One region of the Citrobacter sp. RHB25-C09 genome, then DNA from elsewhere that is predicted to be linked to it. Evidence: predicted binding sites of a transcription regulator. Region 1 holds the regulator's gene; each other region holds the start of a gene.
What was found. Region 1 encodes CRP, which controls carbon source genes, mostly activating them, when cyclic AMP is high. Its sites were predicted from a motif close to ATGTGANNNNNNTCACAT; they were not measured.
Positions count from the first base shown of each region.

Region 2: ldtB (L,D-transpeptidase) is a predicted target of CRP. The motif match lies at 5,014-5,031, and genes of this name have one in related genera.
Region 3: garD (galactarate dehydratase) is a predicted target of CRP. The motif match lies at 5,156-5,173, and genes of this name have one in related genera.
Region 4: glpT (glycerol-3-phosphate transporter) is a predicted target of CRP. The motif match lies at 922-939, and genes of this name have one in related genera.

Region 1 covers NZ_CP057483.1:377,810-385,280, reverse strand. The annotation lists gene HVY19_RS01720 (YheU family protein) at 1-106, shown strand, start outside; gene HVY19_RS01715 (phosphoribulokinase) at 159-1,028, shown strand; gene HVY19_RS01710 (OsmC family protein) at 1,124-1,528, opposite strand; gene crp (cAMP-activated global transcriptional regulator CRP) at 1,835-2,467, shown strand; gene HVY19_RS01700 (YccS/YhfK family putative transporter) at 2,519-4,606, shown strand; gene HVY19_RS01695 (aspartate aminotransferase family protein) at 4,625-5,845, opposite strand; gene pabA (aminodeoxychorismate synthase component 2) at 5,931-6,494, opposite strand; gene HVY19_RS01685 (putative adenosine monophosphate-protein transferase Fic) at 6,526-7,128, opposite strand; gene HVY19_RS01680 (YhfG family protein) at 7,118-7,285, opposite strand; gene ppiA (peptidylprolyl isomerase A) at 7,394-7,471, opposite strand, start outside.
Region 2 covers NZ_CP057483.1:1,547,414-1,554,884, reverse strand. The annotation lists gene HVY19_RS07240 (glycoside hydrolase family 31 protein) at 1-2,285, shown strand, start outside; gene HVY19_RS07235 (hypothetical protein) at 2,332-3,186, opposite strand; gene HVY19_RS07230 (ABC-F family ATPase) at 3,315-4,910, opposite strand; gene ldtB (L,D-transpeptidase) at 5,128-6,048, shown strand; gene HVY19_RS07220 (anion transporter) at 6,132-7,241, opposite strand; gene mntR (manganese-binding transcriptional regulator MntR) at 7,238-7,471, opposite strand, start outside.
Region 3 covers NZ_CP057483.1:568,655-576,125, reverse strand. The annotation lists RNA gene rnpB (RNase P RNA component class A) at 220-597, opposite strand; gene garK (glycerate 2-kinase) at 630-1,775, opposite strand; gene garR (2-hydroxy-3-oxopropionate reductase) at 1,852-2,742, opposite strand; gene garL (2-dehydro-3-deoxyglucarate aldolase) at 2,772-3,542, opposite strand; gene garP (galactarate/glucarate/glycerate transporter GarP) at 3,571-4,905, opposite strand; gene garD (galactarate dehydratase) at 5,285-6,856, shown strand; gene HVY19_RS02750 (tagatose bisphosphate family class II aldolase) at 7,083-7,471, shown strand, end outside.
Region 4 covers NZ_CP057483.1:2,945,290-2,952,760, reverse strand. The annotation lists gene glpA (anaerobic glycerol-3-phosphate dehydrogenase subunit A) at 1-778, opposite strand, end outside; gene glpT (glycerol-3-phosphate transporter) at 1,049-2,407, shown strand; gene glpQ (glycerophosphodiester phosphodiesterase) at 2,412-3,488, shown strand; gene inaA (lipopolysaccharide kinase InaA) at 3,698-4,348, shown strand; gene yfaE (class I ribonucleotide reductase maintenance protein YfaE) at 4,355-4,609, opposite strand; gene nrdB (class Ia ribonucleoside-diphosphate reductase subunit beta) at 4,609-5,739, opposite strand; gene nrdA (class 1a ribonucleoside-diphosphate reductase subunit alpha) at 5,858-7,471, opposite strand, start outside.

The DNA of each region.
Region 1 (7,471 bases):
AGTCGCCGACGTCAAACGCCAACTCCAGTGCGGAGAAGCGGTACTGGTATGGTCTGAACTGCACGAAACGGTCAATATTATGCCGCGAAAACAGTTCCGCGAATAACTCGCCCCGTCGGCGGACGACACTATAATTACAACGAATTCATGGAGTTGTTATGTCTGCCAAACATCCGGTGATTGCAGTAACAGGATCCAGTGGCGCGGGGACCACCACCACCAGCCTCGCGTTTCGTAAAATTTTTGCCCAGTTAAATCTGCGCGCAGCCGAGGTGGAAGGCGACAGTTTTCATCGCTATACCCGTCCGGAGATGGACATGGCGATCCGCAAGGCGCGAGACGCCGGGCGGCATATCAGCTATTTTGGTCCCGAAGCCAACGACTTTGGCCTACTGGAACAAACCTTTATTGAATACGGGCAGACGGGCAAAGGCCAGTCGCGCAAGTACCTGCACACCTACGACGAAGCTGTACCGTGGAATCAGGTGCCGGGTACGTTTACCCCCTGGCAGCCTCTGCCGGAGCCCACAGATGTGCTGTTCTATGAAGGGCTACACGGCGGCGTAGTGACGCCACAGCACGAAGTCGCAAGTCATGTGGATCTGCTGGTGGGCGTAGTGCCCATCGTTAACCTGGAGTGGATCCAAAAATTAATCCGCGACACGGGTGAACGCGGTCATTCCCGCGAAGCAGTGATGGACTCCGTGGTCCGGTCCATGGATGACTATATCAATTACATCACCCCACAGTTTTCCCGCACGCATATTAACTTCCAGCGCGTCCCTACGGTAGATACTTCCAACCCGTTCGCGGCGAGAGGTATTCCGTCACTGGATGAAAGCTTTGTCGTGATTCATTTTCGTAATCTTGAGGGGATCGATTTCCCCTGGCTGTTGGCGATGCTGCAGGGCTCATTCATTTCGCATATCAATACATTAGTGGTGCCGGGCGGCAAGATGGGGCTGGCAATGGAACTGATTATGCTGCCGCTGGTACAGCGACTGATGGAAGGCAAAAAAATCGAGTAAAGTGAGGTTTGCCGGATGGCGGCTACGCCTTATCCGGCCTACAAAACGACGCCTGCTGTAGGCCTGATAAGCGCAGCGCCATCAGGCACTGACCATTACGCCGCAATCACTTCATACGAATGGGTAATGTTGACGGCTTTTTCCAGCATCAGCGCCACAGAACAATACTTCTCCGCAGAGAGATCCACCGCACGTGCGACGGCGGCATCTTTCAGCTCATTGCCGGTCACAATAAAGTGCAGATTAATATGGGTGAACAGGCGTGGTGCTTCTTCACGACGTTCAGACGTCAGTTTGACTTCACAGTTGGTCACATCCTGACGGCCTTTCTGCAGGATAGAAACGACATCAATCGCGCTACATCCCCCCGCCGCCATCAGCACCATTTCCATCGGACTGGGGGCTTTGTCACCTGAATTACCGTCCATCAAAATCTGGTGCCCGGAAGCGGACTCCCCAAGGAAGGTTAAACCCTCAACCCATTTAACACGCGCTTGCATAATTTTTAACTCCAGTGCGTTAATTTTCCTTACAGATTACGCGCACATAACAATTCTCGCAACGGAAGGCGACCTGCGTCATGCTGAAGCGAGACACCAGGAGACACACGGCTAAAGCTATGCTAAAACAGTCAGGATGCTACAGTAATATATTGACGTACCACATGTATGCAGAGGACATCAATTTACAGGCTGAAGTTCGTTTTTGTCGGCCTCTTCCCAGGATTCGGGAAGCATTTTTTTGCAAACCCAGAGCAGCGACTTTTTCTGACTCTGGAGACAGCTTATAACAGAGGATAATCGCGCATGGTGCTTGGCAAACCGCAAACAGACCCGACTCTCGAATGGTTCTTGTCTCATTGCCACATTCATAAGTACCCGTCGAAGAGCACGCTGATTCACCAGGGTGAAAAAGCGGAAACGTTGTACTACATCGTTAAAGGCTCAGTGGCTGTGTTGATTAAAGATGAGGAAGGGAAAGAAATGATCCTTTCTTATCTGAATCAGGGTGATTTTATTGGCGAATTGGGCCTGTTTGAAGAAGGCCAGGAACGTAGCGCATGGGTACGTGCTAAAACAGCATGTGAAGTGGCTGAGATTTCCTACAAAAAATTCCGCCAGTTGATTCAGGTAAACCCGGATATTCTGATGCGCCTGTCTTCTCAGATGGCTCGTCGTCTGCAAGTTACATCTGAAAAAGTCGGTAACCTGGCTTTCCTCGACGTAACCGGTCGTATCGCCCAGACTCTGCTGAACCTGGCGAAACAACCAGATGCGATGACTCACCCGGATGGCATGCAGATCAAAATCACTCGCCAGGAGATTGGTCAAATCGTTGGCTGCTCTCGTGAAACCGTTGGTCGTATCCTGAAAATGCTGGAAGATCAGAATCTGATCTCCGCACACGGTAAGACTATCGTCGTTTACGGTACACGTTAATTCCGTCGAAACGGTGCGTTACTGTGTAGCGCGCCGTTTTTTGTTTTACCCATGTGGCGCAGACTGATTTATCACCCGGAGATCAACTACGCACTACGCCAAACGTTGGTGTTGTGTTTACCTGTGGGCATCGGGCTGTTCATTGGTCAGTTACATCTGGGCTTACTCTTTGCTCTCGTCCCCGCCTGCTGCAATATCGCCGGGCTCGACACTCCACATAAGCGCTTCTTCAAACGTCTGATCATTGGCGCATCGCTGTTTGCCGGATGCAGTCTGGTGATGCAACTGCTGTTGTTTCAGGACGTCCCCCTGCCGTTGATCCTGACCGGGCTAACGCTGACTCTCGGCGTCACGGCAGAGTTAAGCGCGCTCCACGCCAGGCTGCTTCCGGCGTCGCTGATCGCCGCGATTTTCACGCTGAGTCTGGCCGGGAATATGCCGGTCTGGGAACCACTGCTCATCTATGCCCTGGGCACCTTATGGTACGGATTGTTCAACTGGTTCTGGCTCTGGCTATGGCGTGAACAACCCCTACGTGAGTCGCTTAGCCTGCTATACCGTGAACTCGCCGATTATTGTGAAGCGAAATACAGCATGCTGACACAGCATACCGATCCGGAAAAAGCCCTGCCGCCGCTGCTGGCCCGGCAACAGAAAGCCGTCGATCTGATTACCCAGTGCTATCAGCAAATGCATATGCTTTCCGCGCATCGCAATAATGACTACAAGCGAATGCTGCGCGCATTTCAGGAAGCACTTGATCTGCAGGAGCATATCTCGGTCAGTCTGCATCAGCCGGAGGAGGTACAGAAGCTGGTCGAACGCAGCCATGCGGAACAGGTCATCCGCTGGAACGCGCAGGTTATCGCAGCCCGTCTGCGGGTGTTAGCCGATGATATTCTTTATCACCGTCTGCCAACGCGATTTTCCATGGAAAAGCAGCTTGGTGCTCTTGAGAAAATCGCTAATCAACATCCTGACAATCCGGTGGGACAGTTCTGTTACTGGCACTTTAGCCGTATCGCCAGGGTGCTGCGCACCCAACGCCCGCTGTATCCCCGCGATCTCATGGCCGATAAGCAGCGGCGTCTACCGCTGCTGCCCGCATTGAAAAACTACCTTTCGTTGAAATCGCCGGCGTTGCGTAATGCCGGGCGCATCAGCGTAATGTTAAGCGTTGCCAGCCTGATGGGAACCGCGCTGCATCTGCCGAAACCCTACTGGATACTGATGACGGTGTTGTTTGTTACCCAAAACGGTTACGGGGCAACGCGTGTACGTATTCTGCACCGCTGCGCTGGGACGCTGGTGGGGCTGATCGTAGCCGGCGCCACGCTGCACTTTCATATTCCGGAGGGGTATACGCTGTTGTTGATGCTGCTCATTACCCTGGTGAGTTATCTGACGATCCGCAAAAATTACGGCTGGGCAACGGTTGGGTTTACGGTGACGGCAGTATATACCCTGCAACTGCTGACGCTGGATGGCGAGCAGTTCATCATTCCTCGCTTTGTCGATACGATTATTGGCTGTCTGATCGCGTTTGGCGGCACCGTCTGGCTGTGGCCACAATGGCAGAGCGGCCTGCTGCGCAAAAATGCCCACGATGCGCTTGAGGCCGACCAGGAGGCCATTCGCCTGATCCTGAGTGACGATCCGCAGGCCACACCGCTGGCGTATCAGCGGATGCGAGTCAATCAGGCGCACAATACGCTATTTAACTCGCTGAACCAGGCCATGCAGGAGCCGGGCTTTAACAAACACTATCTGGACGATATGAAGCTATGGGTTACGCACAGCCAGTTTATCGTCGAGCACATTAATGCCATGACGACGCTGGCGCGCGAGCACACGATGCTGACTCCAGACCTGGCGAAGCGGTATCTGCAATCGTGTGAAATCGCGCTACAGCGCTGTCAGCAGAGGCTGGAGTATGACGGGCCGGGTAGTTCGGGAGATGTGAATATTCTGGAAGCACCGGAGATGCCGCCCCACGGCTCGTTAAGCACCCTGGAACAGCATCTACAACGGATTCTGGGACATCTGAACACCATGCACACAATATCCTCAGTGGCCTGGCGTCAACGCCCACATCATGGGATCTGGCTCAGTCGTCGACTACGGGATATGAAAAGTTAACGCAACGCCTTATCCGGCCTACAAACCTAAGACCTTCGCCACCGCCTGGGCAAAACGCGCCATCCCTTCATCGATATCCGCGTCATCCACCACCAGCGACGGAGCGAAACGCATCACATCCGGTCCAGCGTTAAGAACCATTACGCCCGCATCGGCTGCGGCATAGAGGAAATCACGCGCCCGACCTTTAAACTGCGGCTTCAACTCTGCACCAATCAGCAGGCCCATACCGCGAATATCGCTGAACACGTCATAATGTGCATCGATATCCTGTAAATGCTGGACGAATCTTTGCCGCTTCGCCACAACACCGTTCAGTACGTCCGCCGTATTGATAATATCAAATGCCGCCTCTGCCACCGCACAGGCCAGCGGATTACCGCCATACGTGGAGCCATGTGAACCGACGTGAAACGCCGAGGCAATGTCCTGCGTGGTCAGCACGGCACTAACCGGGAAGCCCCCGCCCAGCGCTTTGGCACTGGTGAGAATGTCCGGCGTTACGCCATAGTGCATATAGGCAAAGAGATCGCCAGTACGCCCCATCCCGCTTTGTACTTCATCAAACACCAGCAGCGCCTGATGCTGATTGCAGAGTTCGCGCAATCCTTGCAGGAATTCCGGCGTGGCGGCAAGCACACCGCCTTCTCCCTGCACCGGTTCAACCACCACCGCGCAGGTATGGTCATCCATCACCGCTTTCACTGCATGCAGGTCGTTGAATGGCACGTGTACAATATCCGCCGGTTTGGGTCCAAAGCCGTCCGAATACTTTGGCTGACCGCCCACGCTTACAGTAAACAACGAGCGACCATGGAAGGCGTTATGGAAGGCAATGATTTTTGTTTTGAATGGGCTGTGACGCACGCAGGCGTAATGACGCGCCAGCTTAAAGGCCGTTTCGTTCGCTTCGGTACCGGAGTTCATAAATAGCACGCGCTCGGCAAACGTGGCATCAATGATCTTTCGGCCCAGGCGCAGCGCCGGTTCGTTGGTGAAAACATTGCTGGTATGCCAGAGCGTTTCCCCCTGGGTTTTCAGCGCATCCACCAGCGCCGGATGGCAGTGCCCCAGCGCGGTTACGGCAATCCCCCCGGCGAAATCAATGTAATCTTTACCTTGCTGATCCCAGACCCGACTGCCCTTACCTTTCACCGGAATAAAATCTGCCGGTGCATAAACTGGCAGAATGACTTCATCGAAAGTTGCGCGAGTTACTGCCGTTTGTTCAGTTGCCATCTTATGATCATCCAGTTACGCATACATGAATGTGAAATTATAATCACAAAATATGCATAAAAAATCACTCAATAGCAACCATAAATCAGCGATTGAGGAAATTTGCCAGCAGTTGATGTCCCTGCTCACTGAGAATACTTTCCGGATGGAATTGCACGCCTTCCAGATCCCACTCTTTGTGGCGAATTCCCATAATTTCCTGCGTTTCGCTCCAGGCGGTGACCACTAAGTCGTCAGGAAGCGTCGCGGGGTCGATAATCAGCGAATGGTAGCGGGTGACGGTTAATGGATTGGCTAATCCCTGAAATACGCCCTGTCCGCGGTGGGTAATCGGTGATGTCTTTCCGTGCATAACACGCGCGGCACGAACAATGGTAGCCCCGAATGCCTGCGCCATCGCCTGATGCCCCAGACAGACACCGAGAATGGGCACTCGCCCGGCGTAGTGACGAATCACCGCCAGCGAAATACCAGCCTCGTCCGGCGTGCAAGGGCCGGGAGAGATTACGATTTTTGCTGGGTTCAGCGCATCGATTTGCGCCAGCGTCAGCTCGTCATTACGCTTAACCACGACCTCCGCACCCAGTTCGCAAAAGTACTGGTAGAGATTCCAGGTAAATGAATCGTAGTTGTCGATAAGCAGGATCATAGCGGCTCCGGAACCAAAGAACCGCGCTATTCTACTCAGTTTCCTCGGCTTCGCTTACCCCTTTACGAAATATCGCCTGTAATGCACTCAGATCCCCCATCGCCCCTTCCTGATTCGCCCGGTTCCAGTCATCTACGAGGATATCGCGCCAGTTCAGGAGATAACCAGCGTGGAGCGCCAACTGTTCGAAAAAGATCCGCTGCGCCATTCCACTGCCGAGGCGAAACGGGTGCAGCATATTAATTTCACAGTAGTAGTGCGCAAGGCGATCGACAAACTGAGGCTTCGGCAAGCCAACCAGATACTCCTCTTCTTCCAAATCCTGCATCAGAGCGTTGCCCTCTTTTTCGATATAAGCGAAGTGGCAGAATGGCGTATCTCCCTGATAAATATCCACTTCACGCAGTCGCCCCGCCCAGTCAAAGACGTCCTGGTAAAGTTGACGGTGGATAGCACACAGGTGGGGTAATCCCCGCTTTAGTGGGCCAAGTTCAATGGTTGCCGCACGCAGTGCCGTCAGTTCCCAGGCAGCCTGCGTCAGGCGCTCCAACTGGCGAATGCCCAATCGGTTACGCATAACGTTTAACCCCGGGTACAAATACGGATCGCGATCGTCGCCAATTTTATCGCTCATAGTGCCTCCGGAGTTCATCAAGACGCGCCAGCGCCTCTTCGGCACTCAACGTTACTAGCGGGCTATCGACCCCCTCAAGAAGGCGGCTGGCCTGAAAATTCGCGTTTCGCTGCTGTTCCCAGAGAAGGGATTTTTGCCTGTCGGTGAGTTTTTTCACTTTACGCCTCCCTGATTGATCCGTGTTTGCCACAAGTATAAGCAGCAAAACGCGGTTATGCAGGGAAGGTAAAACTGCGCGGACGAGAGGCGCCCGCGCGGGAAAGGGTTAGGGCAGAACTTTAGCGGAAAGGATAACTACCGGTTTTGAAGGAACATTCTGGTAAGGTCCAACGTCTTTTGTCGG
Region 2 (7,471 bases), 1.2 Mb from region 1:
TGTGCCTGTACGTGCTGGAAGAGAACCTGTTCCGCGTGCTGATTAAGCGCAAGGGCGAACTGGCGTTGGATCGGACGTGGAGCATCGCTCCGGAAGATGATGTGCCGTGGGGGGGCCGCCACCGTGATGATTTGAGCGGATTCTCCTGCCCTTCCTGGACGCTGACGCAGCAGGACAATGTTCTGACGGTAGCAACCGAACAGCTACGCGTGACTGTCCACCAGCCGCTGTGGCTGGAGTGGCACTATCGTGATGATGCAGGCGAGTGGCAGCCGCTGGTTAACGACCGTCCGACCAGCGCTTACCTCCTGAACGCGCATGGCGACGGCGTGGCGCACTACCTCAGCCGTCGCAAAGACGAGCGTTTTTACGGCCTGGGCGAAAAAGCGGGCGATCTGCAGCGTAACGGCAAACGCTATGAAATGCGTAACCTGGATGCGATGGGCTACAACGCGGTGAGCACCGACCCGCTCTACAAGCACATCCCATTCACTATCACCCGCCGCGACGACGTGAGCTACGGCCTGTTCTACGACAACCTGAGCAGTTGCTGGCTGGATCTGGGCAATGAAATCGACAACTATCACAGCGCCTATCGCCGCTGGCAGGCGGAGGCGGGCGATATCGATTACTACATCTTTACCGGCAAGCGCGTGCTGGACATCACCAAAGCCTTCGTGCGCCTGACCGGGAAAACACTGTTCGGGCCGAAGTGGAGCCTGGGCTACAGCGGCTCGACCATGCACTACACCGACGCACCGGACGCGCAGAATCAATTGATGAACTTTATCCGCCTGTGCCAGGAACACGCAATCCCGTGCGACTCGTTCCAGCTCTCTTCCGGCTATACCTCCATCAATGGCAAGCGCTACGTTTTTAACTGGAACTACGAAAAAGTGCCGCAGCCGAAGGTGATGAGCAAGGCGTTCCATGACGCGGGGCTGAAGCTTGCGGCAAACATCAAGCCATGCCTGTTGCAGGATCATCCGCGCTATAACGAAGTGGCAGAACGCGGCCTGTTTATTCGCGATTCCGAAAGCGATGCACCAGAACGTTCCAGCTTCTGGGATGACGAAGGCTCTAACCTCGACTTTACCAACCCGCAGACTATCCAGTGGTGGCAGGAAGGTGTCACCACGCAACTGCTGGAGATGGGCATCGACTCCACCTGGAACGACAACAATGAGTTTGAAGTCTGGGACGGCGAAGCGCGCTGTCACGGTTTTGGTCATGAAATCGCCATTAAACACATTCGCCCGGTCATGCCGTTACTGATGATGCGCGCTTCGCTGGAAGCGCAGCAGCGTTTCGCGCCAGAAAAACGTCCGTACCTTATCTCCCGCTCCGGCTGCGCCGGGATGCAGCGCTACGTCCAGACCTGGAGCGGCGATAACCGTACCAACTGGGACACCCTGCGCTATAACACCCGCATGGGGCTGGGCATGAGCCTGTCCGGGCTGTTTAACGTTGGTCATGATGTCGGCGGTTTCTCGGGCGATAAACCGGACGCCGAGTTGTTTGTGCGCTGGGTGCAAAACGGCGTGATGCATCCGCGTTTTACCATTCACTCGTGGAACGACGATCACACGGTAAACGAACCGTGGATGTATCCGGGCGTAACGCCAGCCATTCGCAGTGCCATTGAACTACGCTATCGCCTGCTGCCATACCTCTACACCCTACTCTGGCAGGCGCACGCCGACGATGAGCCGATGCTGCGCCCGACCTTCCTCGATCACGAGCACGATGCGCAGACCTTCGAAGAGTGCGATGACTTCCTGCTGGGCCGCGACCTGCTGGTGGCCAGCGTGGTCGAAGCCGGACAACGTGAGCGTAGCGTCTGGCTGCCGGAGAACGACACCGGCTGGTACGATTTTTACACCCACGCGTGGTATGCGGGCGGCCAGTCGATCGTCCTCGACGCGCCGCTGGAAAAATTGCCGCTGCTGGTGCGCGCCGGTGCAGGATTGCCGCTGAGCGAACGCATTACTCATGTGTCAGCGGAAAAAGACACGACCCGCGAGCTGAAGCTTTTCCCGGTGAAAGGTGTTGGCACAACCGCTGGCATGTTGTTCGAAGACGACGGTGAAAGCTGGGGCTACCAGAACGGCAACGCGCTGTGGGTGGAATGGGAAATGGTGTGCGACGGGGCAACCATCAACCTGAAGATCAACGGTCGTGGCGATTATCGTCCGGCGTGGAAAGCGCTGAAGATATCGTTACCCGCAGGAGAAAAACGCAAGCTGCGGGTTAACGGCATTGAAAAAGATAATTGGGTAATATAACCAATGATCCCGGTTTTCTTTCCACAGAAAGAAAACCGGATCCCTCTTAATCTACGGAAACCCCGGCCAGCTTCCACTGTTCATTTTCTTTATACATGGTGACCGTAATCGTTCCCGGCGCGCCATTTTTAAACGTCACTTTTCCTGATAGCGTTCCGACGTTATTCGACACGTTAATACTATTAAACGAGTATTCTTCAATTTCAGGGAAGTTTACAGACTGCGTCGCCAGCGTAAATTGTTCTTCGGTCATTTTTCGCTGAATAGCATAAGAACTTGCCTGCCAGGCTTCAGAATATTGTCCATTGCGTAGCAGATCTATTTCCGCCCGAGCCGCTTCTTTTACGCCGCCTAATGAAACAAACAGGAGTGAACCGATACCCACTACGGCAATCAATACCGCGCCAATGACTCCCGCCACGACGAATTTTCTTTTTTTCTTGTCCGCAAGAATACCCTGCATCTGCCAGCCAGCATTGCGGACAATATCGAAAACGGCATCGATTATTTCGGTGGAGACAAACTTATAGCCATAAATTTTGCCGATACTGCCATCGTCTTTGACGCCCCAGGCGCTGCCCGTTGAGAATTCGAGTTTCTTACCAATGTGGACTGATTTACTGAATTTGAAGCCGCCGAGATTCGCATCCCACTCCACGTCAGTGGATTTTTCACGATAGCGGACCTGCTTTTTGCTTTCGTCGAAGAACAGTCGAAGCTCATACTGTTTCTTCAATCCCGCTTTGCCTAAAATCTCCTGCCATTTGGCATCAACGATATTCCATGAGGCAACAATTTCATTGCCTTCTTCGCGAAGAATAAAAGGATAGTCGTTGTTGGCATTCAGGTTTAATAGCTGTGCTTTAAGACTTGCTAATGATGTCGTTCCGGACTGATTCATTGTTTCTTCCCTGTTCTTATAAAAAGAGGCGGGAAGTATCTTAGCCGCAATTGCGGCTAAGATTCATCACTAAATACGATATTTCAGATTAAAACCATTACACAGATAACGCGTAAGACGACGATAAATTAATCGTCGATGCCTTTGCTGCGCAAATAATCTTCGTAGTTACCGCTGAAGTCCACCACGCGTTCCGGGGTAATTTCCAGCACACGTGTTGCCAGCGAGCTGACGAATTCACGGTCGTGAGAAACGAAGATCAGGGTGCCCTGATACATTTCCAGCGCCATGTTCAGCGATTCGATGGACTCCATATCCAGGTGGTTGGTCGGTTCATCCATGACCAGGATATTCGGTTTTTCCATCATCAGCTTGCCGAACAGCATACGGCCCTTTTCACCACCGGAAAGCACTTTGGCGGGCTTTTTGATATCGTCCTGGCTGAACAGCAGACGGCCGAGGATACTGCGCACCGCCTGCTCGTCGTCCCCTTCCTGCTTCCACTGGCTCATCCATTCGAAAACCGTCAGATCGTTTTCGAATTCATATTCATGATCCTGGGCGTAGTAACCAATACGCGCATTCTCAGACCATTTCACGGTGCCGCTGTCGGCTTCAAGATCGCCCACCAGCGTTTTCAGCAGGGTGGATTTACCCACGCCGTTGGTCCCGAGCACCGCGAGTTTCTCGCCGACTTCCAACAGCAAATTCACGCCTTTAAATAACGGACCGTTATCAAAGCCTTTCGTCAGCGCTTCTACTTCCAGCGCGTTACGGAACAACTTCTTGTCCTGCTCGAAGCGGATGAACGGGTTCTGACGGCTGGACGCCTTCACTTCATCGAGTTTGATTTTGTCAATCTGACGAGCACGAGACGTCGCCTGACGGGATTTAGAGGCGTTAGCACTAAAGCGACTAACGAAGGATTGCAGATCGGCAATCTGCGCTTTTTTCTTGGCGTTATCAGCCAGCAAACGCTCGCGTGCCTGAGTGGCGGCAGTCATGTATTCATCATAGTTGCCCGGATAAACGCGCAGTTCACCATAGTCGAGATCCGCCATGTGCGTACAAACCATGTTAAGGAAGTGACGGTCGTGCGAGATGATGATCATGGTGCTGTCGCGGTCGTTCAGCGTCTGCTCCAGCCAGCGGATCGTGTCGATATCCAGGTTGTTGGTCGGTTCGTCGAGCAGCAGAATATCCGGGTTAGAAAACAGTGCCTGCGCCAGCAGCACACGGAGTTTCCAGCCAGGTGCCACTTCGCTCATCGGCCCGTAATGCTGTTCCACCGGGATACCCACGCCAAGCAGCAACTCACCGGCGCGCGCTTCCGCAGAATAACCGTCCATTTCGCCGTATTTGACTTCCAGATCGGCCACTTTATAACCATCTTCTTCGCTCATTTCCGGCAATGCGTAGATGCGGTCGCGCTCCTGTTTCACTTCCCACAGCTCGCCGTGACCCATGATGACGGTATCCAGCACGGTGAACTCTTCAAAGGCGAACTGATCCTGACGCAGCTTACCGATGCGCTCGTTCGGATCGAGGGAAACGTTACCCAGCGTCGGCTCAAGGTCGCCGCCAAGAATCTTCATAAAAGTGGATTTACCGCTACCGTTGGCGCCAATCAGGCCGTAACGGTTGCCGCCGCCAAATTTGACGGAGATATTTTCGAACAACGGCTTACTGCCGAACTGCATGGTGACGTTACTGGAAACTAACACGGACGCATCCTAAAACAATATGTGACAAACCTCATAGTATGCCACAACTCTGGGATAAGATCCCGCCTGGCGGTATCTCGCGTAAGCGGGTGGCCGGAAAAAAATGTGATTTCGTACACATCTGAATTCCCTGTTCACCGGAATGCACATATAATGCGCTCCCAACACTACAGAATTCTCAACCCAATAGCCTGCCAGGCAATGAACCTCATATAACATGAACATGAAATTAACAACGCTTTTCGCGGCGGCACTCGCTGTTGCTGGCTTTTGCAGTACCGCCTCAGCCGTCACTTATCCTCTGCCTACGGACGGTAGCCGTCTCGTGGGTCAGAACCAGGTCATCACTATTCCTGAAGGGAACACTGAACCGCTGGAGTATTTTGCAGCTGAATATCAGATGGGGCTTTCCAACATGCTGGAAGCCAACCCGGGCGTGGATACCTTCCTGCCGAAAGGCGGTACCGTGCTGAATATTCCTCAGCAGCTGATCCTGCCGGATACCGTCCATGAAGGCATCGTCATTAACAGCGCGGAAATGCGTCTGTACTACTATCCGAAAGGCACCAACACGGTCATCGTGTTGCCGATCGGTATTGGTCAGTTAGGTAAAGATACCCCTATCAACTGGACCACCAAGGTTGAACGTAAGAAAGCAGGTCCGACCTGGACGCCAACCGCGAAGATGCATGCGGAATACCGTGCAGCGGGCGAACCACTGCCCGCCGTGGTCCCGGCAGGCCCGGATAACCCGATGGGGCTTTACGCGCTGTATATCGGTCGTCTGTACGCGATTCACGGCACCAACGCCAACTTCGGTATCGGCCTGCGCGTAAGCCACGGCTGTGTGCGTTTGCGTAACGAGGATATTAAGTTCCTGTTCCAGAACGTGCCTGTCGGCACCCGCGTACAGTTTATTGATGAACCGGTTAAAGCAACCACAGAGCCAGACGGCAGCCGCTATATTGAAGTTCACAATCCTCTCTCCACCACGGAAGAGCAGTTTGAAGGCGGCGAAATTGTGCCAATCTCGCTGTCGAAGAGCGTGCTGAAAGTTACCGCCCAGCCGGATGTCGATACCACCATCGTTGATCAGGCTGTTCAGAACCGTTCCGGTATGCCGGTTCGTCTGAACTAATCGATGCAAAGTGCCGGATGGCGGCTACGCCGTATCCGGCCAACAAAACCGGCAGGCCCGATAAGCGCTGCGCTTTCGGGCTCCTACCTCAGTTGCAGCAAGCCATACCCCACCAGCGCCGCCCATAACAACATTGGCAATGAATAGAGATGAAAGCGCCACCAGATGCGTCGGTCATTTGCCATACGTAGCGCAATCAAATTCGCCAGTGAACCCGGCAACAAACCGAATCCTCCAACGTTTACCGCCCAGGCCAGCAGCACTGTGGGGGGAACATAGTTCAGCAGCAGGATGGTGCTGGGTACATTACTGATAAACTGTGACAGGCCAATCGCCGTGAACCACAAGCCCGGTTCTGACAGCGTGCCAACGTGATTTAGCAGCCCCTGCAACGCTGGAAGTTGCGTCAGTAAATGGACATCAATAAACATCGCCATAAAGACCAGCAGCAGCGTCCAGTCAACGCTGACTACCACCCGACGCGCCAGCAGCAGAAAACCCGCCGCCACAATCGCCAGCCCCACCAACTCCTGTTTTAACTCCAGCGCCGTCAGAAAGACGATATACAGCCCCAGACAGCTCCACACTAGTCGGGGCTGCCACACAGGCGTTTGTGTCCCGGTGTGATATTCCAGCGGCTTATTGGGGAAACAGCACCAGCACAGAATTAGCAGCGTCAGCATCATCACCGCCGCCAGCGGCGCCATCTGACCAATAAACGCGGCAAAGGAGAGGCCGGAACGCCCCCAAATTAAGATATTCTGCGGATTCCCAATAGGCGTGAGCAGTGAACCGGCATTCACCGCCAGCGCTTCAAAGATAATCAGCCGGTTAACCGGAATGGCACACAGCTTTTTGAGGGTAATCGTCAGCGGGACCACGATAAACAGCGCGACATCATTGGTCAAAAACGTTGAAAGTACAGCGGCGGCGACCACCATGAACATCGCCATACGGCGTTCACTGGCGAAACGGCGGGTCATTTTTCTTCCCACCACATCAAAATAGCCGCTAAGCTCAACGCCTTTGGTCAGCAGCATTAATCCGCTTAGCGTGATGATCGTATGCCAGTCAATGGCGCCAGGCCAGGTGTGCGGTGTAAACGGCACACACAGGCTCAATCCAATACCAACGATAATCAGTAGCTGAAAAAAACGATCGCGCTTCAGTGCGCGCATAAAAGGAAGGTTCATTCAGCAACTGTTCCATGCTGCTCAGTAAACTGGCGAAAAGCGTCGAGGGTTTCCTGACTCACATGGTGCTCCATGCCTTCGGCATCACGACGGGCAATCTCCGGGCTAACGCCCAGTACCAGCAGGAAGTTTTCGACGATCTGATGACGTTCACGGCTCTCCTGCGCCAGCTTCTCCCCTTCCGGGGTTAAAAAGACACCGCGCCAAGGGATCATTTCAATCAACCCTAC
Region 3 (7,471 bases), 190 kb from region 1:
TTTTGCATTAGCAATCGATTGGTTTCTGTTTCTCTCGCTAAATTTATCACAGGTAGCGATTTGTGTTGCCTGTCACAAAACACGAAAATTCTTATCGGCAGGTCTGGTATCGCCGCCGGATGGCGACACCAAAGCGTCTTATCCGGAAGACAGAACACCCTCAAGGAATTATTCCGCGCCCAAAAGCAAAAACCCGCCGAAGCGGGTTTTTAACGGAAAGAGTGAAGCTGACCGATAAGCCGGGTTCTGTCGTTGGACAGTCATTCATCTAGGCCAGCAATCGCTCACTGGCTCAAGCAGCCTACCCGGGTTCAGTACGGGCCGTACCTTGTGAACCCCTATTTGGCCTTGCTCCGGGTGGAGTTTACCGTGCCACGGACTGTTACCAGCCGCGCGGTGCGCTCTTACCGCACCCTTTCACCCTTACCTGATCCCACTTGCGTGGGCCATCGGCGGTTTGCTCTCTGTTGCACTGGTCGTGGGTTTCCCCCCCAGGCGTTACCTGGCACCCTGCCCTATGGAGCCCGGACTTTCCTCCCCTCCGCCCGTCTCCCCCGAGAGGGACGACGACGAAGCGGCGACTGTCTGGTCAGCTTCGGCGCGAAGTATAGAGGGTTTGTGCGCCCTTGTCACCCTGCACTGCGCATTCCAACTGCCAGCGTCGCCGCAATGTTTCTCGACGCCCGGTAGATGTTGTCAAATGCGCCACGAAACGCCTCTTCCAGCGTGCTAATGCGGGTGAGAACGCTGAAGACGGCATCAATGCCATGTTGATGTACCACGCCCACATCCTGCGTCAGACTGCCCGCAATGCCAATTACCGGTTTATGGTATTTCTTCGCCACGTTCGCTACGCCCACCGGAACTTTGCCGTGAATACTCTGGCTGTCGATGCGTCCTTCCCCTGTGATCACCAGCGTACAGTCATGGATATGCTCTTCCAGATTCAACGCCTGGGTGACAATTTCGATCCCACTTTTCAGATCCGCCCCCAGGAAGGCCATCAGCGCCGCCCCCATTCCACCGGCGGCTCCAGCACCAGGCACCTGTTTCACATCCACGCCCAGCGATTTTTTAATCATTGCTGCGTAATGGGCAAGGTTATTGTCCAGCTCAACGATCTGCGCTTCAGTTGCCCCTTTCTGCGGACCAAAAATTCGCGATGCGCCGGATTGGCCCACCAGCGGATTCGTCACATCGCAGGCAACACGGATAACACAGGTTTTCAGGCGCGGGTCCAGACCGGAGATATCAATTGTGTTGAGGCTGTTCAGGCTGCCGCCACCATAACCAATCTCCGTGCCGTTGGCATCGCATAGCTTTGCGCCCAGCGCCTGCACCATTCCCGCACCGCCGTCATTCGTGGCGCTACCACCAATGCCGATAATAATATTCTTCGCCCCGCTTTCCAGCGCCTGAAGGATCAGTTCCCCCGTTCCGCGTGACGTCGTAATAAGAGGGTTGCGTTTATCCGGAGGAACCAGCGCCAGTCCACTGGCCGCTGCCATTTCGATAAACGCGGTTTGACCATCGCCAGACATACCCCAGTTGGCATTCACTTCTTCGCCCAGCGGTCCGGTCACCCGAGCGGAATGTGCAAACCCCTGCGTGGCAGCAATCATGGCTTCAACCGTCCCTTCACCACCATCGGCAAGCGGAACGGTAACATATTGCGCATCGGGGAAAATTTCCCGAAATCCTTTTTCTATCGCCTGAGCTACCTCGGGGGCAGATAGGCTTTCTTTATAAGAGTCTGGAGCGATAACAATTTTCATAGTTGTAGCCTGTTACTGCACATTTCCGGCCTGGACTGTAGGCCCGGTAAGCATTGCGTCACCGGGCACGACGTCATTAGCGAGTGACTTCTACTTTTGCCAGTTTTTCGTAATAGCATGCCAGTGCGCTGTGATCGGCGGTACCCAGACCGTCCGCGCGCAGTGCCTGCATCATTTCCATCACCGCGGCCGTCAGCGGCAGCTGTGCGCCAACGCCGTGAGAGGTATCAAGCGCATTTGCCAGATCTTTAATATGCAGATCGATACGGAAGCCCGGCTTGAAGTTGCGGTCCATCACCATCGGCGCTTTCGCATCCAGCACGGTGCTGCCCGCGAGGCCGCCACGGATCGCCTGATAAACCAGATCCGGACTCACCCCCGCTTTCGTTGCCAGCGTCAGCGCCTCAGACATTGCCGCAATGTTCAGCGCCACAATCACCTGATTCGCCAGTTTCGTCACGTTACCCGCGCCAATGTCCCCGGTATGGACCACGGAACCTGCCATTGCTTTCAGCAGGTCGTAGTATTTGTCAAAAATCGCTTTGTCACCGCCGACCATGACCGACAACGTGCCGTCAATCGCTTTCGGTTCGCCACCGCTGACCGGCGCATCGAGCATATCGATGCCTTTTGCCTTCAGCGCTTCGCTAATCTCACGGCTCGCCAGCGGCGCGATGGAGCTCATATCAATCAGTACGGTGCCCGGTTTTGCACCTTCAATAATGCCGCCTTCTCCCAGCGCCACCTCTTTTACATGCGGAGAGTTTGGCAGCATGGTGATAATCACGTCACACTGCTCGGCGATCGCTTTTGCGCTGCTGGCCGTTTCTGCCCCTGCGGCAATCACTTCAGCTATCGTTTCAGGGTTACGGTCAGAAACCACCAGCGAGTAACCTGCTTTAAGGAGGTTTTTACTCATTGGTTTACCCATAATGCCCAGGCCAATAAAACCAACTTTCATAGTCATATCAATTATCTCTCTTGTTTCGGTGGTGGTTATTTCTTGAAGGAATCTGCCAGTTTCTGCGTCGCGGAGCGGAAGACACCCAGATCGCTGCCGACGGCGACAAAGGTTGCGCCCCACTCCAGATAGCGGCGCGCATCGGCCTCAACAGGCGCCAGGATGCCGCACGGTTTGCCGTGCGCTTTCGCGCGAGCAAAAATGTGCTGAATGGCTTTTTGAACCTCAGGATGTGACGCGTTACCCAGGTGACCTAAAGCAGCCGCCAGATCGCTTGGGCCGACGAAAATCCCGTCAACGCCTGCGGTGGCAGCAATGGCATCGACGTTATCTACGCCCTGCTGGCTCTCGATCTGCACGATGATGGTGATGTTCTGATTCGACTGAGCAAAGTAATCCGGAACCGTACCAAACATGTTGGCGCGGTGGGAAACCGAGACACCGCGAATCCCTTCCGGCGGATAGCGGGTAGAGGCCACGGCATTTACCGCCTCTTGTTCCGTTTCCACAAACGGGATCAGGAAGTTGTAAAAACCGATATCCAACAGACGCTTAATAATCACCGGTTCGTTAGTCGGCACGCGTACTACCGGCGCGCTGACACTGCCTTTCAGCGCCATCAGCTGCGGAATAAAGGTGGAGACATCGTTGGGCGCATGTTCGCCATCCAGTACCAGCCAGTCGAAGCCCGCCAGCCCTAGCACCTCGGTGCTGATGGGGTTTGCCAGCGCAGACCAACAGCCAATCTGAACCTGATGCGCTGCCAGCGCCGCCTTGAATTTGTTCGGGAAAATGTCGTTATTCATTACGTTTACCTTGTCACTTAACCGTTAATTATTTCTGCAGTTCCATACGTTTGATGTCACCGACAATAAACAGGTAGCAAACCATCGCCATCAGCGCGGAACAGCCAACGAAAACCAGCGCGGCGTTGAAGGAGTGCAGTTCACTCACCAGATAACCGATGACCAGCGGGGTCACGATGGATGCCACGTTGCCAAAGACGTTAAATACGCCGCCACACAGGCCAACAATCTCTTTCGGCGCAGTGTCCGAAATCACCGGCCAACCCAGTGCGCCAAAGCCTTTCCCGAAGAAAGCCAGCGCCATCAGGGACACGACCAGGGCTGTGTTATCGGTGTAGTTGCATAAGATGATGGTCGACGCCAGCAGCATGCCCAGCACAATCGGCAGCTTACGTGCGACGGTGATGGTAAAGCCGCGCTTAATCAGATAGTCAGAGAACACGCCGCCCAGTACGCCACCGGCAAAACCACACAGTGCCGGAATTGATGCCACCAGCCCCACTTTGAGGATCGACATGCCCTTTTCCTGCACCAGATAAATCGGGAACCATGTCAGGAAGAACCAGGTAATGGTGTTGATAAAATACTGACCGAAGAAGACGCCGAGCATCATGCGATTGGATAGTAGCTGCTTGATATAATGCAGCTTCGGGCCACTCGCCACGGCGTTCCCCGGTTTTTTGTGGTCCATGTCGACCACGGCGCCGTTTTCAGAAATGAATTTTAGTTCTTCAGCGGACATACGCGGGTGGTCAGTTGGGTTATGAATCAGTTTGATCCACAGCCCCGTCAACACAAAGCCAATGACGCCCATCACGGTAAAAACATGCTCCCAACCCCAGGCGAAGGTCAACCAGCCCAGCAGCGGCGAGAACAGCGCCAGCGAGAAATACTGCGCCGAGTTAAAAATGGCTGATGCGGTACCGCGCTCTTTGGTTGGGAACCAGGCCGCGACAATGCGCGCGTTCGCCGGGAAAGAAGGCGCTTCCGAAAACCCCAGCATAAAGCGCATAAAGAACATTGAGACGCCTGCCCAGGCCAGCGGAAACAGATCCACAAAGCCTTGCAGGAAGGTGAACAGCGACCAGAAAAACAGGCTATACGTATAGACTTTTTTCGAACCAAACTTGTCGAGCAGCCAGCCGCCGGGGATTTGCATTAGCAAATAGGCCCAGCCAAAAGCAGAGAAGATATACCCCATCGACACCGCGCTAAGCTGTAACTCTTTAGCGACTTCGGTTCCGGCAATCGACAACGTCGCACGGTCAGCATAGTTAACCGCAGTGACAATAAAAATTATCAGCAAGATTAAATAGCGGGTATGCGTTCCTTTCTTTTTTTCTTCAACCGTATCCAGGATCATTTTATTTACCTCAGGCACTCAGGCAGATATTTTATTATTATTTATTGATGGCAGACGCTATCGATTATTAATAAACAGAATGTACTTAGTTCGTGATTCAGTATAATCAGCGCACGGCCATTAGGCATTGTGCAAACGCTCATTTAAGGCATCGTGAATAAATAATATTTTGAGCATTTGCCCATACCGCTGGGCGCTAATGCACAGATTTACGCTTTCCCCCCTTGGCCGGCGGGGCGTTGGCCATAATGAGTGATCCCGATCACATTCTTATTTCTGAACTCCTGACATTCTTATTTCATCACGTCATAACTTTCTTTTTTATATTTTCTGAAAACATTTACATTAATATCATCATCCGGCTGGAGAAGAGTGAGCAATGGCCAACATCGAAATTAGACAAGAATCGCCGAGCGCGTTTTATATAAAAGTCCACGATACCGATAACGTGGCGATAATTGTTAATGACAATGGTCTAAAAGCCGGAACGCGTTTTTCGGATGGCCTGACGCTTATTGAACATATTCCGCAGGGCCATAAAGTCGCGCTGATGTACATTCCCGTTCACGGTGAAATAGTGCGCTACGGCGAAGTGATCGGCTATGCCGTGCGCGACATTGCATGCGGTAGCTGGATTGATGAATCAATGGTCGAACTGCCCAAAGCGCCGCCGTTAAATACCCTGCCGCTGGCAACTAAAGTGCCGGAGCCGCTACCCCCGCTGGAAGGTTATACCTTTGAGGGCTACCGCAACGCCGATGGCAGCGTAGGCACCAAAAATTTGCTTGGCATCACCACCAGCGTCCACTGTGTGGCGGGCGTGGTCGATTATGTCGTGAAAATCATTGAGCGCGATCTGCTGCCGAAATACCCGAACGTCGACGGCGTGGTGGGACTCAATCACCTGTACGGCTGCGGCGTGGCGATTAACGCGCCGGCGGCGGTAGTCCCCATTCGTACCATTCATAACATTTCGCTGAACCCGAACTTTGGCGGCGAAGTCATGGTGATTGGCCTGGGCTGTGAAAAGCTCCAGCCGGAGCGGCTGCTGGAAGGCACCCCTGATGTCCCGGGCATTCCGGTTGATAGCGCCAGTATTGTCAGCCTACAGGATGAAAAACATGTCGGCTTCCGCTCCATGGTCGATGACATTTTGCAGGTTGCCGAACGCCATCTGGCAAAGCTGAACCTGCGCCAGCGCGAAACCTGTCCGGCTTCGGAGCTGGTCGTCGGGATGCAGTGTGGTGGCAGCGACGCGTTTTCCGGCGTGACGGCGAACCCGGCGGTGGGCTATGCCTCGGATCTGCTGGTACGCTGCGGCGCAACGGTCATGTTCTCGGAAGTGACCGAAGTCCGCGATGCGATCCACCTCCTGACACCGCGCACCATCAACGAAGAGGTTGGCAAGCGTCTGCTGGAAGAGATGGCCTGGTACGATAACTATCTCGATATGGGGAAAACTGACCGCAGCGCGAACCCGTCGCCGGGCAATAAAAAGGGCGGCCTCGCCAACGTAGTGGAAAAGGCGCTGGGCTCCATTGCGAAATCCGGTAAGAGCGCCATTGTCGAGGTTCTCTCTCCGGGACAGCGCCCAACAAAACGCGGTTTAATCTACGCTGCGACGCCCGCCAGCGATTTTGTCTGCGGGACTCAGCAGGTCGCTTCCGGTATCACCGTGCAGGTGTTTACCACCGGACGCGGCACGCCGTACGGCCTGATGGCGGTACCGGTCATTAAGATGGCGACGCGCACAGAACTGGCGAACCGCTGGTTTGACTTAATGGATATTAACGCGGGGACCATCGCTACAGGGGAAGAAACCATCGAAGAGGTGGGACAGAAATTGTTTGAATTCATACTGGATGTTGCCAGCGGGCGTAAGAAAACGTTCTCTGACCAATGGGGTCTGCACAACCAACTGGCAGTGTTTAACCCAGCACCGGTGACCTGATTACTTGATTGCCGGATGGCGGCGTAAACGCCTTATCCGGCCTACAAACATTCCTGTCGGCGAGTCGAAAGCATGCTTATCAAGCATGCTTTTTTTTCGTTCATCTACTTTCGCAATCCTTCCATTCCTTTCGTAACTTTCATTTTTCCGATCGAAATCACATTAAAGCATTACGAAAGCCTATATCTTCTTTCGAAGAAAACAAACGAAAGATTTCGGAGGAAGGATGTTTATCATTTCCAGCAAAACAATGCTAAAGAAGGCCCAGCAGGAAGGTTACGCCGTACCGGCATTTAACATCCACAATCTCGAAACACTACAAGTGGTGGTGGAGACGGCAGCAGAGCTGCGCTCTCCCCTGATCGTTGCGGGAACCCCCGGTACATTTAGTTATGCTGGAGTAGGCAATATCGTCGCGATCGCAGCAGAGCTGGCAAAAGAGTGGAATCACCCCCTTGCGATCCATCTCGATCATCATGAAAAGATCGACGATATCGAAAGTAAAGTGGCTGCTGGCGTTCGTTCAGTCATGATCGATGGCTCGCATTTGCCGTTTGCTGACAATATTGCACTCGTGAAAAACGTTGTCGATTACTGCCATCGCTATGACGTCAG
Region 4 (7,471 bases), 1.8 Mb from region 1:
CAGGTACCAGAATATCCGCGTCAGACGGTTTGCGGCAGCGGTTGATGACGTGCTGGTTTATCCGGTGATCCATAATCAGCAACGACCCTTTTGCCGGGAACATGCGGATGCTTAAATCCGCATATTCAGCAATACGCTGCCCCCAGATTCCCGCAGCATTGACCACCACAGGTGCCAGCAGCGTTTGGGTTTCGCCATTAAGGTGATTACGCACATGGACGCCACTGACGGTTGCGCCTTCGCGCACCAGTCCGGTGACTTCATGGGCGGTCAGGATAATCGCCCCATGCTCTTTGGCATCGAGCATGTTTGCGGCCGTCAGGCGGAACGGGTCAACGGTGCCGTCCGGAACTTTCACTGCGCCTATCAACTGCGGGTTAACAGAAGGTTCGATAATGCGCGCCTGCTGAGGGTCAATCGCCTCTGCGCGAATTCCCGCCTCTTCACAGGCGCGTATAAAGGTCGCCTGAAAGGAAAGCTCATCCTCAGGCAGGGTAATAAACAGACCGTCCGTCGGCTCTACGCAGTGGCGGGCGATGCGTTTCAGAATTTGGTTTTCACTGATGCATTCACGGGCGGATTCGGCGTCGGTTACCGCATAGCGCGCGCCGCTGTGTAGCAGGCCGTGGTTGCGACCAGTCGCACCCGTGGCTATGTCATGGCGTTCAACTAAAATGACGCGCAGACCGCGCAGCGCGCAGTCGCGGGCGATCCCTGCGCCAGTGGCGCCTCCACCAATGATAATCACGTCACTTGTTTGCGAGTCGCGAGTTTTCATTGTTTTCCCTCACAGTTCGTTTTTTATCATTTAGCCATAGAAAAAGTATGGTTTGTTTGATTTCGCGCATATTCGCTCACGATACGAAAATGAAACGTGATTCCGTGCGCCTTTTTGAACATTTGTCATCTGTTTGTAACAATATGTGCTGTAATTCACATTAACGCCATGTATCTTTACTTAACATCGCGGCAAACCAGAAGCAGCGGGGTTTTGGATAAAGACTGCGATGTTGACCACTACTCAAAGACGGGCCACGGAGGCTACATTATGTTGAGCATTTTTAAACCAGCCGCGCATACAGCGCGCTTGCCTCAAGCGGAGATCGATCCGACCTACCGTCGGCTTCGCTGGCAGATTTTCCTGGGGATATTTTTTGGCTATGCCGCGTACTATCTGGTGCGCAAGAACTTTGCACTCGCCATGCCGTACCTGGTTGAGCAGGGTTTTTCACGGGGTGATTTAGGTTTTGCCTTGTCGGGTATCTCTATTGCTTACGGATTTTCGAAATTCATCATGGGGTCGGTTTCCGACCGCTCGAATCCGCGCGTTTTCCTGCCAGCCGGTCTGATCCTGGCGGCGGCGGTGATGCTGTTCATGGGTTTTGTCCCTTGGGCGACTTCAAGCATTGCCATTATGTTCGTTCTGCTGTTCCTCTGCGGTTGGTTCCAGGGAATGGGATGGCCGCCGTGTGGACGTACCATGGTGCACTGGTGGTCGCAGAAAGAACGTGGCGGCATCGTGTCAGTATGGAACTGTGCGCATAACGTCGGTGGTGGTATTCCTCCGCTGCTGTTCCTGCTGGGTATGGCCTGGTTTAACGACTGGAAAGCAGCGCTGTATATGCCTGCGTTTGGCGCAATCATTGTCGCGCTGTTTGCCTTTGCGATGATGCGTGATACGCCGCAATCCTGTGGTCTGCCGCCTATCGAAGAGTACAAAAACGATTACCCGGACGACTATAACGAAAAAGCGGAAGAAGAGCTGACCGCGAAGCAGATCTTCATGCAGTACGTTCTGCCGAACAAACTGTTGTGGTACATCGCTATCGCTAACGTGTTCGTTTATCTGCTGCGCTACGGCATCCTCGACTGGTCACCGACCTATCTGAAAGAAGTGAAGCATTTTGCGCTGGATAAATCGTCCTGGGCCTACTTCCTGTACGAATACGCAGGGATCCCCGGCACGCTGCTGTGCGGCTGGATGTCGGATAAAGTGTTCCGTGGCAACCGTGGCGCAACCGGCGTGTTCTTTATGACCCTGGTGACAATTGCCACCATCGTTTACTGGATGAACCCGGCGGGTAACCCGACCGTCGATATGATCTGTATGATCGTCATCGGCTTCCTGATTTATGGTCCGGTTATGTTGATCGGTCTGCATGCGCTGGAACTGGCGCCGAAAAAAGCGGCAGGGACTGCAGCGGGCTTCACTGGCTTGTTTGGCTATCTGGGTGGTTCGGTGGCGGCCAGCGCCATCGTCGGTTACACCGTGGACTTCTTCGGCTGGGATGGCGGCTTTATGGTCATGATCGGCGGCAGCATACTGGCTGTTATCCTGCTGGTTGTCGTGATGTTTGGTGAAAAACGCCATCATGCTGAGATGCAAATGAAACGCAACGGAGGCTAATGGAATGAAAACGGCACTGAAAAACCTGAGTCTGGCACTGATGATGGCAGGCACGGTAATGGGAAGCAGTGCGATGGCGGCCAGTAACACGGATAAAGTGGTGATTGCCCACCGTGGTGCGAGCGGTTATCTGCCTGAGCATACCCTTCCTGCAAAGGCAATGGCCTACGCACAGGGTGCGGATTATCTGGAGCAGGATTTGGTGATGACCAGGGATGACCGTCTGGTTGTCCTTCATGACCACTATCTGGACCGCGTAACGGACGTTGCTGAACGTTTCCCGGATCGCGCACGCAAAGATGGCCGCTACTATGCGATCGACTTTACCCTGGATGAAATCAAATCCCTGAAGTTTACCGAAGGGTTTGATCTGGAAAACGGTAAGAAGGTGCAAACCTATCCTGGCCGTTTCCCGATGGGGAAATCGGACTTCCGCGTGCATACCTTTGAGGAAGAGATCGAGTTTGTTCAGGGGCTGAATCATTCCACCGGTAAGAACATTGGGATTTACCCAGAGATCAAAGCGCCATGGTTCCATCACCAGGAAGGGAAGGATATTGCGGCTAAGACGCTGGAAGTGCTGAAAAAGTATGGCTATAGCGACAAACAGGACAAGGTCTATCTGCAAAGTTTTGATGCCGCTGAACTTAAGCGCATCAAGAACGAGCTGGAACCAAAGATGGGGATGGATCTGAACCTGGTGCAGCTTATTGCCTATACCGACTGGAATGAAACCCAAGAAAAACAGCCGGACGGCAAATGGGTGAATTACAACTACGACTGGATGTTCAAGCCGGGCGCGATGAAGCAGATTGCTGAATATGCGGATGGTGTGGGTCCGGATTATCATATGCTGATCGACGAGAAATCGAAGAAAGGCAACATTGTCCTGACCAATATGGCGAAAGAAGCGCAGCAGAATAAGATGACGGTTCATCCTTATACTGTCCGCGCCGATCAACTGCCGGATTACGCGGCGGACGTTAATCAGCTGTATGACATTCTGTACAATAAAGCGGGCGTAGACGGGCTGTTCACCGACTTCCCCGACAAAGCGGTTGTGTTCTTACGTAAAGAGTAACCCGTACGCCGAGTCGTACTGAACAACTGCACCCCAAAGGCGGGTTACCGCTGAGTAAGGTGCAGTTTTTTTATGCTTCTGATTATCAAAAAATGCGTTCTCCGTCCCAGCGTTCTTAGCCATGCACGAAAAACTTAAGATTTCCTTAAGAAGAAGCATTATATTCACGAACTGAATGTTAATCATGGTTACTATAACGGACGGGCGGAATGTCACAGGCAACAGCGCATGATGAATTTAACGACTGGTGGGCAACGGAAGGGGATTGGGTTGAAGAACCTAACTTTCGTCGCAAAGGAATGAGCGGCGTACAGTGCATCGAGCGAGACGGCAAAAAGCTTTATGTCAAACGTATGACCCAGCATCTGTTTCATTCTGTGCGTTATCCCTTTGGTCGGCCCACCATCGTGCGTGAAATGGATGTGATTCAGGAACTGGAACGTGCGGGCGTGATTGTGCCGAAAATCGTTTATGGTAAAGCGACGAAAATCGACGGTGAGTGGCGGGCACTGCTGATCACGGAAGATATGAAAGGGTTTATCAGCATTGCCGACTGGTATCAGCAGCATACGATATCGCCGTATCCAGACGGTGTTCGCGATGCGATGCTAAAAGCGGTTGCTGTAGCATTCAAAAAGATGCACAGCGTTAACCGCCAGCATGGCTGCTGTTACGTTCGTCATATTTACGTGAAATCAGAAGGGACTGTCGAAGCCGGTTTTTTAGATCTGGAAAAAAGCCGCCGTCGTTTCCGCCGTCATAAAGCCGTCAATCACGATTTCGCGCAACTGGAGAAGTACCTGAGCCCAATTCCGAAAGCGGACTGGGAACAGGTCAAAGCGTATTACTACGCGCTGTAGGCGTCGTTACATTTCAATTTCGATATCGCCTTTTGCCCTGCAACAGCAGGGCAAAATTTCATCCGGCTGCACGAACGCCAGCGGTTCGGTGAGCCAGTCAACCTGGCCCGCAATCAATCGCGTACGGCAGGAACCGCAGTAGCCTGCCCGACACTGGTATTCGACTTCGACATTATGGGATTCTAATGCAGCGAGCAGGGAAGGGTGTTCATCCTGGCACAGCAGCTGTGTGCCAGTAATGTGTAGCGTAACGCGGCCCATCAGAGCTGGAAGTTGCTCAGATCGTCAGTATCGACTTCAGAATCGATCTGACCGACCAGGTAAGAACTCACTTCCACTTCCTGCGGAGCAACCTGAACGTTATCGGACACCAGCCAGGTGTTGATCCACGGAATCGGGTTGGAGCGGGTCTGGAACGGCAGATCAAGGCCTACGGCCTGCATGCGGATGTTGGTGATGTACTCGACGTACTGACAAAGAATGTCTTTGTTCAGGCCGATCATCGAACCGTCACGGAACAGGTAATCTGCCCACTCTTTTTCCTGCAATGCCGCCTGGACGAACAGGTCATAACACTCCTGCTTGCACTCTTCAGCGATTTCCGCCATTTCAGGATCGTCAACGCCGCTGCGCAACAGGTTCAGCATATGTTGGGTGCCGGTCAGGTGTAGCGCTTCGTCGCGAGCAATCAGGCGGATAATCTTGGCATTACCTTCCATCAGCTCGCGCTCGGCAAAGGCGAAAGAGCACGCAAAGCTGACGTAAAAACGAATGGCTTCAAGCGCATTTACGCTCATCAGGCACAGGTACAGCTTCTTCTTCAGTTCGCGCAGATTTACGGTCACAGTTTTGCCGTTAACCGTGTGCGTACCTTCGCCCAGTAAATGCCAGTAGCTGGTCATCTCAATCAGCTCGTCGTAATAGCTGGAAATGCCTTCCGCACGTTTCTGGATCTGCTCGTTGGTGACAATATCGTCAAACACCACCGCCGGATCGTTCACGATGTTGCGGATGATATGGGTGTACGAGCGCGAGTGAATGGTCTCGGAGAAGGCCCAGGTTTCTACCCAGGTTTCCAGTTCCGGGATCGAGATCAGTGGCAGCAGCGCCACGTTCGGGCTGCGTCCCTGAATGGAGTCCAGCAGCGTCTGATATTTCAGGTTGCTGATAAAAATGTGTTTCTCATGTTCCGGCAGCGCCTGATAGTCGATGCGGTCACGGGAAACGTCAACTTCTTCCGGGCGCCAGAAGAACGAGAGCTGCTTTTCGATCAGCTTTTCGAAGATGTCATATTTTTGTTGATCGTAACGGGCAACGTTTACCGGCTGGCCGAAAAACATCGGTTCCAGAAGCTGGTCATTTTTCGTCTGTGAAAAGGTGGTGTAGGCCATGAATGTGAGTCCTGTCTGCAATGTAATGCCGGATGGCGCTTCGCTTATCCGGCCTACAATACCGCGAAGTCATTTGTAAGCCGGATAAGGCATTCACGCCGCCATCCGGCATCTTTCATTAAATCTTACATGCGCCGCTTTCGCAGCCATCGTCCTGAATGGAGGGCACCAGATCGTCCTGCGCATCTTCCGCACCGTCTCGGGTGTTCTGATAATACAGCGTTTTCACACCGAATTTATAGGCGGTGAGCAGGTCTTTCAGCAATTGCTGCATCGGCACTTTCCCTGACGGGAAGCGCGTCGGATCGTAGTTGGTATTAGCGGAAATCGACTGATCGATAAATTTCTGCATCACGCCAACCAGTTGCAGATAGCCGTCGTTACCGGGCATTTCCCACAGCAGTTCGTAAGCGTTACCCAGATGCTCATAGTCCGGCACAACCTGACGCAGAATCCCGTCTTTCGACGCTTTAATGCTCACGTAACCGCGCGGCGGCTCAATACCATTCGTCGCGTTAGAGATCTGCGAAGAGGTTTCAGACGGCATCAGCGCGGAAAGCGTGGAGTTACGCAGGCCATGGGTCTTGATTGACTCACGAAGCTGCTCCCAGTCGTAATGTAGCGGTTCGCTGACAATCGCATCCAGATCTTTCTTATAGGTGTCGATTGGCAGAATACCCTGCGCATAGGTGGTTTCGTTAAACCACGGGCAGGCACCTTGTTCGATAGCCAGTTCGTTTGACGCCTTCAGCAGATAGTACTGAATGGCTTCAAAGGTTTTGTGCGTCAGGTTGTTGGCGCTGCCGTCGGAATAACGCACGCCGTGCTTCGCCAGATAGTAGGCGTAGTTAATGACGCCAATCCCCAGCGTACGGCGGCCCATTGCGCCGCGTTTTGCCGCAGGAATCGGGTAGTCCTGATAATCCAGCAGGGCATCAAGCGCACGTACCGCCAGCACCGCCAGCTCTTCAAGCTCGTCAAGGCTGTTAATCGCCCCGAGGTTGAACGCAGAAAGCGTACACAGCGCGATTTCACCGTTTTCGTCGTTCACGTCCATCAGCGGTTTGGTCGGCAGCGCGATCTCCAGACACAGGTTGGACTGGCGAACCGGTGCGACCTGCGGATCGAACGGGCTGTGGGTGTTGCAGTGGTCAACGTTCTGAATATAGATACGGCCAGTTGAGGCGCGTTCTTGCATCATTAGCGAGAACAGCTCAACCGCTTTCACCCGCTGTTTGCGAATGCTGTTGTCTTTTTCGTATTGCGTGTACAGGCGCTCAAATTCGTCCTGATCGGCGAAGAACGCGTCGTACAGGCCAGGAACGTCGGACGGGCTGAACAGGGTGATGTCTTCACCTTTCAGCAGGCGGGTGTACATCAGCTTGTTGATCTGCACCCCGTAGTCCATGTGACGCACGCGGTTTCCTTCCACGCCACGGTTGTTTTTCAGCACCAGCAGGCTTTCGACTTCCAGATGCCACATAGGGTAGAACAGGGTTGCTGCTCCGCCGCGCACGCCGCCCTGAGAGCAGGATTTCACCGCCGTCTGGAAGTGCTTGTAGAACGGGATACAGCCGGTATGGAACGCTTCACCGCCGCGAATCGGGCTGCCCAGCGCACGAATGCGACCGGCGTTGATGCCGATACCGGCACGCTGGGAAACGTATTTCACGATCGCGCTGGAGGTGGCGTTGATGGAATCCAGACTGTCGCCGCACTCGATCAACACACA